DNA from 2 places in the Streptomyces sp. NPDC048172 genome. Region 1 is predicted to be linked to the other one. Evidence: riboswitches for the same ligand, from Rfam matches in the RefSeq annotation. Region 1 holds a riboswitch; the other holds the start of a gene.
The links. Region 1 has a riboswitch for cobalamin ahead of ACGF3A_RS39700 (ABC transporter substrate-binding protein). Riboswitches for the same ligand answer to the same signal wherever they lie in the genome.

Region 1 (7,152 bases):
GACCACGTAATGCGCGTCGGCCTCGGCCACATGGAGTTCGGCGAAGCCCAACTGCGCCGACTCGGCCATCGTCTCGCGCGAGCGGCGCCAGGCGGCGTCGGCCTCCTCCGGAGAGGCGATGATCTGGTGCGCCGTGGAGCCCGCGCTCCAGGCGGCCTTCAGCAGCATGGGAACGGGCAGCGCCGCGGCGGCCTCCCGCAGGTCGGCGCGCGTGGTGACGGGGTGGAAGGCGGGCTGCGGCAGGCCGTACGACTGCCACGTACGCCGCATCCTCCGCTTGTCGCGGGCGAGCGCGGCGGCGTCCCCGGCACCGGCGAGCCCGAGCGCCGCGCACGCCTCGGCGACGGCCACGACCGCGTACTCGGAGAAGGTGAGCACGGCGTCCGCGCCCACGGCCTCGGCCCGCGCGACGATCAGCGGGACCAGGTCGGAGCGCTCCGCCTCGGTCGGCGTCACGACCGAGGCGCACAGCGTGCTCGCGGACGCGGCGACCGCGGGCGGAAGCGCGCTGAGCGCCAGCAGGTGCACCTCCGCTCTCGCGGCCGACCGCGACAGGACATGGCCGAGCGGCGGACCACCCTTGGCATGCACCAACAGCACTGCGCTCACTGAAGTTCGTCTCCCCTCGCTTGTCCTCTCCTGTCCGGGTACGCGGAGCCGGGCACACGGAAGCAACCCGCGTAGAGTCACGAGAGGTAATCGGTGATGCACTCAAGGGAATCAGACGGGGGACCCCGGAAGTGTCACGAGAGGCGAGCGCGAAGTCAGGCAAATGCCAGAGCCGTGGACCTTCTTGAGCGAGAGTGGAGGTTCTGGGATCACCTATGGAGGAAAGGCAGTCGTGGACGATTCCGGTGTCAGAGCGCTCCTGGAGCACCTCCCCGTCTCCTGGTGGGAGGCCGACGCGCGAGCGCGCGTCGTGGAGTGGGGCGGTGGTGCCCTCGCCGACCTGCCCACCGCACAACGCTTCCTCGACCGCGTGCGCGAAGTGATGCCCGGCCCGGAGCCTGCCTCGGGGCGCTCCCCGGAACACTCCCCGGAGGACGGCCACTGCCTGGTCCCGTTCGACGGCCGGACCTTCCATGTGTGGTGGTCCCGGGGCGAGGGCCGGGACCGCGTCCGCACCCGGGGGCTCGCGGTCGAGGCCACGGCGCCTGCCGACGCGCGGTCCGCCGACGCGCGGCCCGGGGAGGGCCAGGGCCGCCGGTACGCCGCCTTCGCGGACTTCGCCGACTACGCCCCGGCCGCGGCCTTCATCCGCGACCGCGACGGCCGCTACCTCTGGGCCAACCACTCCTACGCGCACCTGTACGGCACCACGCCGGAACGGGTCGTCGGCAGCCGTATCGAAGACCTCGACACCCCCTCCGACGCCGCCCAGTTCCGCGCCCTGGACCAGGAGATCCTCAGCCGCGGCAAGCCGGTCCGCCACCACCTGCGCTTCCACCGCTCGGACGGCCGTACGGGGCAGGCGGCGGGGCACCGCTTCCCGGTCCAGGAGAGGGGCCAGACCTGTGTGGCCGGGATCTACGTCGACATCACCGAGCACGCCCACGCGATGGACCAGCGCCGGGAAGCCGAGGAGAGCCTGAAGGCGCTGCGCGACCACAGCGGTGTGCCCTGCGCGCTGCTCTCGGTGGGCGGCCGTATCGAACAGGCGGGCACGGCCACCGCCGAACTGTTCCGGACACGCCTGTCGGACCTCATCGGCCGCCGCGCGCACACCCTGCTCGCCGCCACGCCCGACACCCGCCCCTTACGCCTCGCGTGGGAGGGGCTGATCACCCGCCGCATCCGGCGCGCAGAGACCTCCGCCGTGCTGCTGGACGCCCAGGGGCGGCGGCGCCGCGCGCGGCTCCATCTGGCCACGGTGAGCGGGCGTTCCGGCCGAGTCGCGCACGTATGGGCCGTCGTCACCGACCAGGGCGTCGCCCACGAGGCCCACCCCCCGCTCACCGCCGCGCAGATCCGCATACTGTCGCTCCTCGCGGGAGGCAGCACCAACAGCGAGATCGCCGCCTCGCTGAGGCTCTCCCGCCAGACGGTGGACTACCACCTCAGCCGTCTCCGCACGCTGCTGGGCGCCGCGACCAGGCCGGCCCTGGTCGCCCGCGCCTACGTCCTCGGGGTCCTCACCCCCCGCGCCTGGCCCCCGCACCCACTCGGCCACGGGTGCTAGGCCGTGTCCGGCGGCTCATGGTTGCCCCGCGCCCCTGAAGCCTCAGGGGCGCGGGGAACTGCGCGACAAGCCACGACTCAGCCGCAGCCTGCAAGGCACCGCACGGGGCAGCCCCTGCCCAGCCCCGAGACGAGGGCAACCATGAACCGCCGGACACGGCTAGCCGTCGGCGGGCTCAGAAGGGCTTGGTCGGGAGGTACTTGCCGTCCAGGGTGATGACGGCGCGCTCGCCGCCCTCGGGGTCGGCGACCTTCTGCACGTCCAGCTTGAAGTTGATCGCGGAGATGATGCCGTCGCCGAACTGCTCGTGGACGAGGGCCTTGAGGGTGGTGCCGTAGACCTGGAGCATCTCGTAGAAGCGGTAGATGGTCGGGTCGGTGGGGATGCCGCCCGGGATCGAGCCGCGGGTGGGGATGGTCTGCAGCAGCGTCACCGCGTCCTGGTCCAGGTCCAGCAGCTCGGCCACGGCCTGCGCGGACTGCTCCGGCAGGGGGTGCTGGCCGAGAACGGCGGCGGTGGTGAAGGCGACCGACAGCCCGGCGGCGTCGGCGATCTGCTGCCAGGAGAGGTCCTTACGGATCTTGGCCTCGACGGCCTTGGCGGCGACGATCTCGCGGGCGGTGTTGTCGAACTGGGCGTGCACCATGAGGGGCTCCTTCTCTGAGGGGGTTCTTGGGTGTGGTGGTCGGTGGTCGGTGGTCCTGGCCGGGCCTCGGTCAGGAGGCGAGGGCGGTGTCCGTACCGGCGCCGCCGAGGGACTCGACGCGCCCGGTGGCGATGTCGAAGACCCAGCCGTGCAGCGTCACTCTCCTCTCCGCCAGCGCACGGGCGACGGAGGGGTGAGTGGTCAGATTGGTCAGCTGCGCGGAGACGTTCCGGCGGATCAGGGCGCCCACCTTCGCCGGGCCCGCCGCCATTCCGGCGGTGCCGGCCACGGCGGCGTCCGCGTGCCGCAGCCAGTCGGCGACGACCGGCGTGCCGCTGAGGTCGTGGCCCTCGGCCAGCGCCGTCATCGCGCCGCAGGCGGAGTGCCCGGAGAGCACGATGTCGGTCACCCCCAGCACGCCGACGGCGTACTCGATGCTGGCCGTCACCCCGTTGGCGCCGGGGGTGTAGGCGGGGACGAGGTTGCCCGCGGTGCGGATGACGAAGAGCTCGCCCGGCTCACCCTGGGTGATCAGCTCGGGCACGACGCGGGCGTCCGAGCAGCCGATGAACAGCGTGTGCGGCGTGTGATGCGCGGCCAGGTGGCTGAAGAGTTCCGCCTTGGCCGGGAAGACGTCCCGCTGGAAACGGGCGACGCCCTCGGCGAGGTCCTGCATGGCTCACTTCCTTCGATGGCGGCCGAGCCTCTGCGGGCTGGTGAAATCCACCCTGCACGACCTGCACCTATAGAGTCCAAGAGCTGCTCACCATGCCTGCTAGTGGTGCCATCTATAGTTGTGTCCATGGCCGTCCTGGAGCTGCGTCACCTGCGCTATCTGCTCGCCGTCGCCGAGCACGGCAACTTCACCCGCGCCGCGGAGGAGCTGCACATCTCCCAGCCCACGCTCTCCCAGCAGGTCAGGCAGCTGGAGCGGGCCCTGGGCGTGCAGCTGCTCGACCGCACGGGGCGCCGCGTGCGGCTCACCGACGCCGGTGCCGTCTACACCGACCACGCCCGGCGCGCGCTGCGCGACCTGGCCACCGCCGAGCGCGCCGTCCACGACGTCCTGGACCTCTCCCGCGGCCACCTGCGCCTGGGTGTCACCCCGACCTTCTCCGCCTACCTCGTCGGGCCGCTCACCGCCGGGCTCCACGCCCGCCACCCCGGCGTCCGGCTGTCCCTGACCGAGACGAGCCAGGACCGGATCGAGGCCGCCCTGCTCGCGGACGACCTGGACCTCGGCATCGCCTTCGCCGGGACCCACCTGCCCAGCGTCACGCCCACTCAGCTGTTCACCGAGACCCTCAGCCTCGTCACCGCGGCGCAGGGCTCACCCGTACGGCCGGCCCCCGTCCCCGTACGGGCCCTGGCGGACATCCAACTCGCCCTGCTGAGCGGCGACTTCGCCACCCGTACCCACGTCGACGCCTACTTCACCGAGCACCGGGTCGCACCCCCTGTCGCGGTCGAGGCCAACTCCGTCCAGGCCCTCACCGAGATCGTCCGGCGCACGCCCCTGGCCACCGTCCTGCCCGACGCCCTCACCCACGACGACCCCCACCTCACCCCGCTCGCCCTCGACCCGCCCCTGCCGTCCCGCACCGTCACCCTCCTGCACCGCGAGGGCGCCTACCGCAGCGCCGCCACCCGCGCCTTCACCGAGCTCGCCCACGACCTCATCCGCAGCCGCGGCTACGCAGCGCCCTAGGCGGTGGCCGCGACGGGTGTCAGCTCTGGCCGTTTGGCGGTGCGGCCGTCGCCGGAGGAGTGGCCGCGCAGGCGGCGCAGGATCCAGGGGCCGAGGAAGGTGGCGACCCAGCGGAGTTCCGTACGGAGGGCTTCCCGCGGCTTCGGCGCGGGCAGCGCGGGGAGCGGGAGGGTCCAGGAACTGTCGGTGTCGGGGAGCCGGAGCGCGTGGGCGAAGGCCGCGGCGGAGCGGGCGTGCCCGAGCGGCGAGAGGTGCAGCCGGTCCGCGCTCCACAGGCGCGGGTCGACGGTGACGGGGTGGACGGCGGTGTCCACGACGGTGACGCCGTGCCGCGTGGCGGCCTCGCGGATACGGGCGTTGAGCGCGCGGGCCCGGGAGGCGATCGGGCGGGCGAGCGGCGCGATCTTCCCGAGGTCGGGGAAGGTGAGGGTGACCACGTGCGTCCCGGCGGCGGTGAGTTCCGCGAACGTCGCCTCCAGGTGCCCCGCGACCCGGTTCACGTCGTACCGGGGGCGCAGGAAGTCGTTGACCCCCGCGACGACGGTGGCCAGATCGGGGCGCAGCGCGAGCGCCGCAGGGAGCTGCACGGTGCGGACGTGGTCGGTGCCGCATCCCCGTACCGCCAGGTTGGCGTACCGCAGCTCCGGGGAGGTGGCCGCGAGCCGGTCGGCCAGCCGGTCGGCCACGCCGCGGTACCCGGACTCCTCGTCCCCGTCGCCGATGCCCTCGGTCGTACTGTCGCCCAGCGCGACATAGCGCAGGTACCGGCGGTGCTGACCGCCGCGGTCGTCGTGGTCCTGGTTCTGGTCCTGGTGATCGGCGTGCGGCACGGCCACGGTCGGAATCCCTCCTGATCGACGCCCGGTTGCCCGGTCCGAGCGCGTGCGCGCGCTCCCGCCAGGGAGAGGATACGGACGCCGCACCCGCGGCGGCTTCGCCGTCGCCCCATGCGTCACAATGAGCGCACGAGGCGACGGGGACCAGGAAGCCGGTGCGAATCCGGCGCGGTCCCGCCACTGTGACCGGGAAGCGGCCCTCCCGCATGCCACTGTCCGCGCGCGGACGGGAAGGCGGAGGCGAGCGATGATCCGGGAGCCAGGAGACTGACCCGTCGCCGGTCCGACAGCAGGGGCGAGGACACCCCGGAGAGGATCGACTGTGACGACGCGTGCCCGTACGCAGGCGGAGGCGGAGGCAGAGGCAGAGACGGGGCGGCGGCCGGAGCCCGGCCGACGAGGGGTGCTGGCGGCGGGAGGCGGGCTGGCACTGGCCGCCTCGGGACTGCTCACGGGCTGCGGCGGCGACACGAAGGGAGGGGGAGGCGGGGACCGGTTCCGCGCCGCGTTCACGGCGGGCGGCTCGCAGGAGACCCTCGATCCCCATGTCGCCCCGAACTTCGTCGACCAGGCCAGGGCCAAGGCGCTGTTCGACACCCTCGGTACGTACGCGGACGACATGTCCGTACGGAAGCGGCTCGCCGAGTCCTGGGAGAGCGACCGCTCCGGCACCCGCTGGCGCATACGCCTGCGCCAGGCGGAGTTCCACGACGGGAAGCCGGTCACCGCCGAGGACGTCCTCTACAGCTACCGGCGGGCCGCCGACCCCGAGACCGGGTCGCCCTCGCAGGAGCTGCTGTCCGCGATCGACTTCGGGGCCAGCAAGGCGGAGGGCAAGCGGTCGCTCGTCCTCGTGCTGAAGGCGCCGAACTTCGAGTTCCCCACCGTCTTCGCCGGGCCCGGCACCGAGATCGTCCCCGACGGGACGAAGGACTTCCGCAAGCCCGTCGGCTCCGGCCCGTTCACCTACGTCTCCTTCACGCCCGGCGGCACCGCCCGCTACCGGCGCTGGGCGGACCACTGGGACGGCGCCCCGCACATCGCCGAGCTGGAGATCGTCCCCGCGAACGAGGAGTCGGCGCGGCTCAACGCGCTGCTGTCCGGACAGGTGCACTACGCGGCCGACATGGCCGGGGCCTCCGTCGACCGGCTGAAGAAGGAGGGTTCGACGCGGCTGCTGACGGCGAAGCGGGCCACCGCGCAGCAGCTTCTGCTCCGCACCGGCCGCAAGCCCTTCGACGACCCGCGGCTGGTGCGCGCCGTGCAGCTCGGGATCGACCGTAAGGCGCTGGTCCGCGTCGCGCTGGCCGGGCACGGCGAGGTGGGCGACGACCTGTTCGGCACGGGCCTGCGCGGCTACCCCGACGACCTGAAGCCCCGCGAGCGCGACGTCGAGAAGGCACGCGGGCTCGTCAAGGACGCCGGGGCCGACGGGCTGGAGATCACCGTGGAGACCAGCTCCGTGGACGCCGCGTGGGAGGCCGCCGCCGACCTGATGAAGGGGCAGCTGCGCGAGGTGGGGCTGCGGCTGCGCGTCAACACCCGCGCCTCCAGCACGTACTTCAGCGAGATCAAGACGAAGGGCGTCGCCGCCTTCAACACCACCTCCACCCTGCCCGTCTCCGACTTCCTCCAGCAGCGCGTCCGCGGCGGGGCGGCGCGCAACCAGACGCAGTACGCCTCGGAGAAGTTCGACGCGCTGCTGACCCGCGCCCGCACCACCCGCGACGAGAAGGAGCGGCTGGCGCTGCTCGCCCGCGCGCAGCGGATCGCCCGGGACGAG
Region 2 (7,152 bases), on a different contig from region 1:
CAGCACGCCCAGCATGCCCAGCACGGTCAGCAGACGCCTCACAGCGACTGCTTCTTCCGGCGTCCGCTCAGCCAGATGCCGATGCCCGCCCCGGCCGCGACGCCCACGACGATGAACGACCAGGTGGGCAGGGACCCGCCGTCGTCGTCCTTCTTGTCCTCCTTCTTGTCCTCCTCGCCCTTCTTCTCGTGGGACGGCATCGCGGCGGGCTTCGGGCCCGTCGCCGTGAGGCGCTTCAGCAGGTCGGTGCCGCCGAGCTGCGCCGGGTCGCCATTGGTCGTGGCGCGGTTGGCGAGGATCAGGATGCCGAGCGCCGCCGGGTCGTCCTTGGCCTTGTCCCACTTGCCGAGGTTGTCGCCGAGCCAGTCGAGGGACTTCTTGGCCTCGTCCTTGCGGCCCGCGGCCGAGAGGGCGATCACGGCGTCGGCGGTGTTCGCGTAGTCCGGCTGGCCCTTGCCCTTGCCCTTGTCCTTGGCGCCCGGGGTGACGGCCACGAGATGGCCGTCGTTCTTCTTCAGCGTGGCGGTGAGGTAGTCGGCACCCTTCTCCGCCTCCTTCTTCGGGGACGCGCCGTGCCCCTCCTTGTCGCCGGAGAGCGCGAGCCCCTGGCGCATCCCGGCGAGCACGGCCGCCGCGGTGGCGTCGTCGTTCGGGTCGAGCTTGTCGCCCTTGCCGGGCTGGTACGCGAAGGCGCCGTACGCGTCCTTCTTCGCGTCCTTGGTGTCCTTGTCGATCTGGAAGGAGAGCAGCGCGTCGAACGCCGTCTTGCCGTCCTTCTTCCACGCGGCCGGGTCCTTGCCCGCGGCGACGAGGGCGCCGACGACGACGGAGACCGAGTTCGCGTCGGAGGGGCTGCCGGGGTTGTAGCCCCAGCCGCCGTCCTTGTTCTGGACGGACTTCAGCCAGTCGAGGGCCTTGTCGGTCCCGGCGTTCGGCCCGCCGATCGAGGCGGACAGGGCCTGTACGGCGATGGCCGTGGCGTTCACGTCCGCCGGGGTCTTCTTCGCGTCGCACTTCGCCTTCGGGTCGGCGCGGTACGCCGGGAACGAGCCGTCCTCGCACTGCTGCGTCGACAGCCAGCTCACCGCCTTCGGCGACGGCTTCGCGCCCGCGGCGTCCAGCGCCAGCAGCGCGACGGACTGCCGCCACACCCCGTCGAACTTCGGGTCGCCCTTCCCGTACAGCTCCGGCGGCAGCTTCTCGTCGGCCACGGCGACGGGGGCGACTGCCGCTGTGACCGCGCAGAGCGCGAGGGAGGCGGCGACGGCCACGGAGAAGCGGTGGCGCTGGCGCGGGCGCGGGAACATGCGGGTGCCTTTCGCTGACGGTGACGTGACGGGTGGGCCGTAGCCGTGCACGGCCGTCCCGTCACGCGTGGTCGCGCGGCGGCACACCGGGCTCGGCTCCGTATACCCCGACGGTGCCGTGCGGTGCCCCGCTGGCGGGGCACCGCAGGAGCCTGTGCCTCCGGGCGGGCGATCCGGCTCGCGGCGCCGTGTGGTGCTCGCCGCTCACGGTTGCGGGTCAGCGCCGGATTCCCACCGGCTTCCCCCGAACGGAGACGCTGCTGTCTGCCCCGCCACTTTAGCCGTACGACCGTGAAAGACCGCCCCCAGGTGCCCTCGCCACGACCCCTCAGCTCACCAACAGACCAGACCTCGCCCGCCCAGAGCCACGCCCCTGCGTCTACTTCCCGGCTCCACCACGCAACAGAGCTTGCCCCTCCAGGGGCACGGGTCTGTGTCTGCTTCGCGGCTCCGCCGCGTGGGCGCGCCGGTCACGACACCTCGGGGCTTGCCCGATCAGGGGCCCGGGGCTGTGTTTGTTTTGCGGCTCCGCCGCGTGGGCGCGACCGGTCCAAGACTTTTGGGCTTGCCCCTTTAGGGGCGCGGGGAACTGCGCGCCCAGCCACGATGCGGGCGCGGCCCGCGAAGCACAGCCCGGGGCTCCCCGGGCGCGGCTCTTGTACGCGGGGCACCCGGCGTGGGGGGCTGCGCTTGCCAACCCTGCGCCTTGCGCAGACTTCCCAAGCTCAGAGGGGTGGAGGGAGAAGCAGGAGTGCCCCGTTAGGGGCGCGGGGAACTGCGCGACTAGCCACGATGCACTCGCAGTCCGCGAAGCACAGCCCGGGGCACCTCGGGTGCGGCTCTTACTGGAGGCTGCCGTGTTGGGCGGCTTGGAGTAGGGCTCGGCCCTGGGCGGTGACGCTGTGGAAGGAGCGGCCACCTTTGCGTACCGTCACCAGAAGGCCGTTCTCGCGCAGCACAGCGGTGTGCTGGCTCACTGCAGGCCCGGTCACATCGAGGAGGCGGGCCAGCTCTGTCGTGGACGAGCCGCATCCCGTCGCCCGGAGCAGCGCGGCCCGCGTGCGGCCCAGCAGCTCTCCCAGCCCGTCGCCCGCCTGCGACGCCGCCTCCCCGCGCTCGTGCGAGACGGGGTAGACGAGGACCGGCGGCCGGGAGGGGTCGGCGAGGGAGACCGGCGCGGGCCAGCAGAAGTAGGAGGGCTGGAGGAGCAGGCCGCGCCCCTCCAGGCGGAGCTCCTGATCCACCGGGTAGGCGACCTCCAGCACCGGCGGCTGCCAGCGGAAGTGCGGACCGAGCGAGGCGAGCATCCCCTCGGTACCGCCGTCGAGCAGCGCGTGCAGCCGCAGGTTGCGGTCGGCGTCGACGTGGGCGTGGACGCGGGACCAGTAGGGCGCGACGGCCGTCTCGTAGTACGCGCGCACCGCGCCGCCCAGCCGCCGCAGCGGCTCGGTGGCGCTGGCGCTCCGCGCCGTGGGGTCGGCCAGCGCGTCGGCCCAGCGCGGCACGCGCCCGTGGTCGGCGGCGAACCGCTCCAGGTCGGCGGCGAGCGTACGGCGCGGAGTGCTCAGCATGGTGTCGACGGCGGCGTCGAGGGTCGGGGACTCCTCGGTGCCGGGGCCAGGGGTGAGGAAGTCGGGGGAGTAGCCGCAGGGCGGGAGGAGGGAGGCGAGGAGCCTGCTCTCGGGCCCGAGCCGGGGCCGTACGGCGTGCCGCCAGGGCCCGAACGCGGCGCGCCCGTCCCGGCGTTGCAGCGTCTGCACGCTGTTGGTGATCTCCCACAGGGCGTCCGGTTCCCTCGCGACGCGCAGCCGCGCCAGGTCCTGGGAGGTGAAGACGACCCGCAGCATGACTCTCCTCCGTACAGCAGCCGTACAGCCGTGGCGCCGGGGCGGGAGCGCACGGCGAATTCCCCTGTGACAAGGGGAATTTAGCCGTGGCTACCGCCGCTTGTTCGCCCGAACGGCCAATCGCATGCTGAACGGTACGGATGCGGGGAGCGACGGAGCGGCGGCCGGCGCGCTGCGACAGCAGCGGCAGGGGGATGCGGGCGGCGGTACGAGCGGCACGGCGCGGCCCCGCGGCCCTCGCGTGTCGGTGTGTCGGCGTGCCGACGTGCTCGCGCGGCGAGGGGCGTCCCGGTACCGGCGGGGTGGATCCCCCTCCCCACCCCGCCTTCGGGGGGAGACGGACGGTAACGGGGGGACGGTCATGCGGGCATCCGGCGCCGCGGGCGACAACAGAACGAGTGGCATACGGCTCGGGATCGATCTGGGGACGGCGTCGAGCGCCGTCGCGGTCGTCGGCGCGGACGGCGAGCCGCGCACCGTCATCAACCATGAGGGCCGCGACACCACGCCGACCGCCGTGTGGATCCCGCGCGAGGGCGTCGTGCACGTCGGACGGCGGGCCCGTACGCGTACGGGCAGCCATCCCGGCGACGCCCACGCGGGGTTCAAGCCCGACCTGGGGACGGCGGGCGCGGAGCGGCGCTTCGCGCGCGCGGGTGTCGCGCTGACGCCCGTGGAGCTGTGCGCCGAGGTGCTCAGGTCCCTGCGGGACGACGCCACGCACCGGCTGGGCGCCCCGCCGGAGTCGGTGGTGCTCACGGTGCCCGCCTCCTTCACCCTCAACCAGTGCGCGGCGGCCCGCGCGGCGGCGGAGCTCGCGGGCCTGGGGCCGCGCTGCGCGCTGGTGCGGGACCCGGTAGCCGCAGCGCTCGCCCACGAGCCGCACGCGCCCGGCGGCACGGGGCAGTGGCTCGTGCTCGACCTGGGCGGCGGTACGTTCGACGCCGCCGTCGTCACCCGGCGCGACGGCGTGCTCCGGGTGCGGCACCACGCGGGCGACCCGTACCTGGGCGGCAGGGACCTGGACCGGGCCGTGGTGGACACGCTGCTCGCGCCCGCCGTGGCGCGGGGCGCCGGGCTCGCCGGGTTCAGCCGCGACAACCCGGCCTGGCACGGCAACTTCGCCCGGCTCGGCGCCGCGGCCGAGGAGGCCAGGGTGCGGCTCTCGCGCCAGGACACGGTCCGGCTCGTGGCCGAGCTCGGCGACGGCGCGGGCGGCGTCGTCCCGTTCGAGCACACCCTGACGCGCGGCGCGCTGGACGACGTCGCCGCGCCGTTCTACGCGCGTGCGGTCCGCGCGGGCCGCGAGGCCCTCGCCGAGGGCGGGCTCGCCCCCGACGACCTCGACGGCCTGCTGTGCGTCGGCGGCGCGACCCAGGCCCCGGGCCTGCGCGAACTGCTGGCCGACCCCGCGGAGGGGCTCGGCGTGCTCGCCGTACCGGGCCCGGATCCGCTGACGGCGGTCGCCCACGGCGCCGCGCTCCTCGCGGAGGAGTACGCCAGGGAATACGCCGGGGAGTACACCAGGGAGTACGCCGAGGGGCATGCCGGACCACGCGCCCTGCGTTCCGCCGACGCGCCCGTGCTGCCGCACTCGCTGGGCATCGGCCTGCCCGACGGCAGCTTCGCGCCGCTGCTGCGCAAGGGCAGCGTCCTGCCCGCGACGGGCACCCGTACGTACCGCACCCCCGTCGCGCTGCGCAGGGACGGCGCGGACACCCTCCGCATCCCCGTCGTCGAGGGCGAACGGGACCGCGTCGAGCGGAACACCACCGTGGGCTCCGTCGAGATCCGGGCCCGCGAGGGGCGCGCGGGGCTGCCCGAACGCAGCGACGTGGACGTGACGTTCGAGATCGGCGCCGACCACACGCTGTCCGTGCGCGCCGACGTCCCGCTGGCCCGCGCCCGGTTCACGGCGGAGGGCGGGCTCGCGCCCGTACGGCCGCCGGGGCAGGCGGCGCTGGAGTGCCTGCTGCGCGAGGCGGGCGCGCGGCTGGCGCGGCTGCGGGCCGAGGCGGAGGACGCCGGGATCGTGACGGCGGCGCGCCGCCTCGCCCGGCTCGCCACGGAGCGGCTGCCGGAGGACGCGCGCGACCGCGTGCGCGCGGCGGCGGGCGGCGAACCGGGCGCCGCGGCCGGTGCGGCGGCCGGACTCCTCCGCCTCCAGGTCGAACTGGACGCGATCGAGGGCGTGCTCCGCGTCCCCCTGCGGGCCCGCGAACTGCGCGAACTGCTGGCGGAGTGCGAGGACCAGGCCGCGTCCCACGGCGACACGGACGACCGCCAGGAGCTCGACCACCTGTGCGCCCACGCGGACACCGTCCTGCGGGGCTGGGGCGGCGACCGGGGCGGCAACGACGACGTCCACGCGGGCACCCTCGCCGAACTCCTCGACAGGGCGCGGGAGCTGCGCGTACGGCTGCTCGGCAAGGGCGGCGACTGGGAGACCACGCGCTTCCTGCTGCTCTGCGACGCGCGCGACGCGATGGCCTCGCGCGGCGAGGCGGACGCGCTGATCGCCCGCGGCCGCCACGCGGTCAGGACGGGCGGCGGCCCCGAACTCCGCGAGATCAGCGACCGGTTGACCCGCCTGCTGCCGCAGGACGTCAGCGGCGGCGCCCGTACGGACGAGACCGAGCCGGGAGAACGGGGAGAACGGGACCGGGGAGCCCTGTAGCCCTCGCTCTTCCCGTACTTCTCACTCGGCGACGGCCTGGTAGCGGACGGGGTCGGTGTCCGGGGCCGTTTCCGCGTGGCCGAGTTTGACCAGGCGGCGGAGGTGGGCCTCGGCCTCGGCGACGGCGATGTTGCGGGAGCCGAAGGGGATCTCGGCCCAGGGGCGGTTCCAGCGCATGGACTCGGCCAGCTCCCAGGGCGTGAGGGCGTGGTCCGTGAGCAGCGCGCGGAGGTCGGTGAGGCGCTCCTCGTGGTGCGCGGTCAGCTCGTTCACCCGGGCCTCGGCGTCGGAGAACGCGTACTGGTGTGCGGGCAGCACCTCCGCCGGGCGGAGCCGCCCGATCCGCTCCAGCGAGGCGAGGTAGTCGCCGAGGGGATCGGCGGCGGTGTCGGACTCCGGGTCCTCGTAGAGCCCGATGTGGGGGGTGATCGTCGGCAGCAGATGGTCCCCGGAGAAGAGCCGTCCGTGGCCCCTTTCGCGCGCCTGCGGGTGCCGCTCCTCCAGGTGGAGGCAGACGTGGCCCGGCGTGTGGCCCGGCGTCCAGATCGCGCGGAGGCGCCGCCCCGGCAGGTCGAGGAGTTCGCCGGGCTCGATCTCCCGGTCGGGCAGGGCCGCGCGCCTGCCGGGCAGCGCGTCGCCGCCGGACCAGCCCTGGTCGAGCGCGGCGAGCAGGGGCGCCGTGTGGGCCTCGGGCGCGCCGGAGGCGATGAGCTTCTCCGTGTAGTAGCGCAGCCAGGCGGTGGGTTCGGCCTCGCGGGTACGGCGTACGACGGCGGTGTCGGCCGCGTGCATCGCGATCCACGCGCCGGACTCCTCCCGTACGCGCGCCGAGAGCCCGTGGTGGTCCGGGTGGTGGTGGGTGATCACGACGCCGTGCAGCGCGGCGGGCTCCGTCCCGCAGGCGGCGAGGCCCGCGACGAGGGTCCGCCAGGAGTCCGGGTCGTCCCAGCCCGTATCGATGAGGACGGGGCCTCGCTCGGTGTCGAGGAGATGGACGAGCGTGTGGCCGAGCGGGTTGTCGGGGATGGGCACCGGGATGCTCCACACCCCGCCGCCGTGGTCGGTCACCTGCGGTGCCTCGGTCGGTGCCTCGGTCGGTGCCTCACTCATGAGCGGCGGCTCCCCCACTCCCGTTCCCGGTACGTGCTCCGCACGGCAACGAGTCTCGTCGGTGGGGGCATTGTCCCCTAGAACTAGAACTGGTACTAGTTCTGATGCAGTGTCAGAAGCGTCACAGTGGCGACCGGACAGCCGAGACAGGGCAGGGGCAGAGGCCATGACGGACCAGGCGGGCACGGACCTCGACTTCGCGTACGTCGAG

Region 2: it holds a riboswitch for cobalamin, as region 1 does, so the genes downstream of both, ACGF3A_RS29475 (prenyltransferase/squalene oxidase repeat-containing protein) here and ACGF3A_RS39700 (ABC transporter substrate-binding protein) in region 1, are expected to answer to the same signal.

What each region holds. Positions count from the first base shown of each region.
Region 1 is NZ_JBIDAT010000013.1:15,509-22,660, forward strand. Features, by position in the region: gene ACGF3A_RS39670 (acetyl-CoA carboxylase biotin carboxylase subunit family protein) at 1-609, opposite strand, end outside; gene ACGF3A_RS39675 (PAS domain S-box protein) at 842-2,179, shown strand; gene cynS (cyanase) at 2,355-2,825, opposite strand; gene ACGF3A_RS39685 (carbonic anhydrase) at 2,896-3,501, opposite strand; gene cynR (transcriptional regulator CynR) at 3,628-4,533, shown strand; gene ACGF3A_RS39695 (SGNH/GDSL hydrolase family protein) at 4,530-5,294, opposite strand; cobalamin riboswitch at 5,513-5,639, shown strand; gene ACGF3A_RS39700 (ABC transporter substrate-binding protein) at 5,692-7,152, shown strand, end outside.
Region 2 is NZ_JBIDAT010000007.1:5,219-12,370, reverse strand. Features, by position in the region: gene ACGF3A_RS29480 (SCO2322 family protein) at 1-15, opposite strand, end outside; gene ACGF3A_RS29475 (prenyltransferase/squalene oxidase repeat-containing protein) at 39-1,307, opposite strand; cobalamin riboswitch at 1,453-1,594, opposite strand; gene ACGF3A_RS29470 (ArsR/SmtB family transcription factor) at 2,150-3,154, opposite strand; gene ACGF3A_RS29465 (Hsp70 family protein) at 3,516-5,831, shown strand; gene ACGF3A_RS29460 (MBL fold metallo-hydrolase) at 5,853-6,941, opposite strand; gene ACGF3A_RS29455 (aldehyde dehydrogenase) at 7,108-7,152, shown strand, end outside.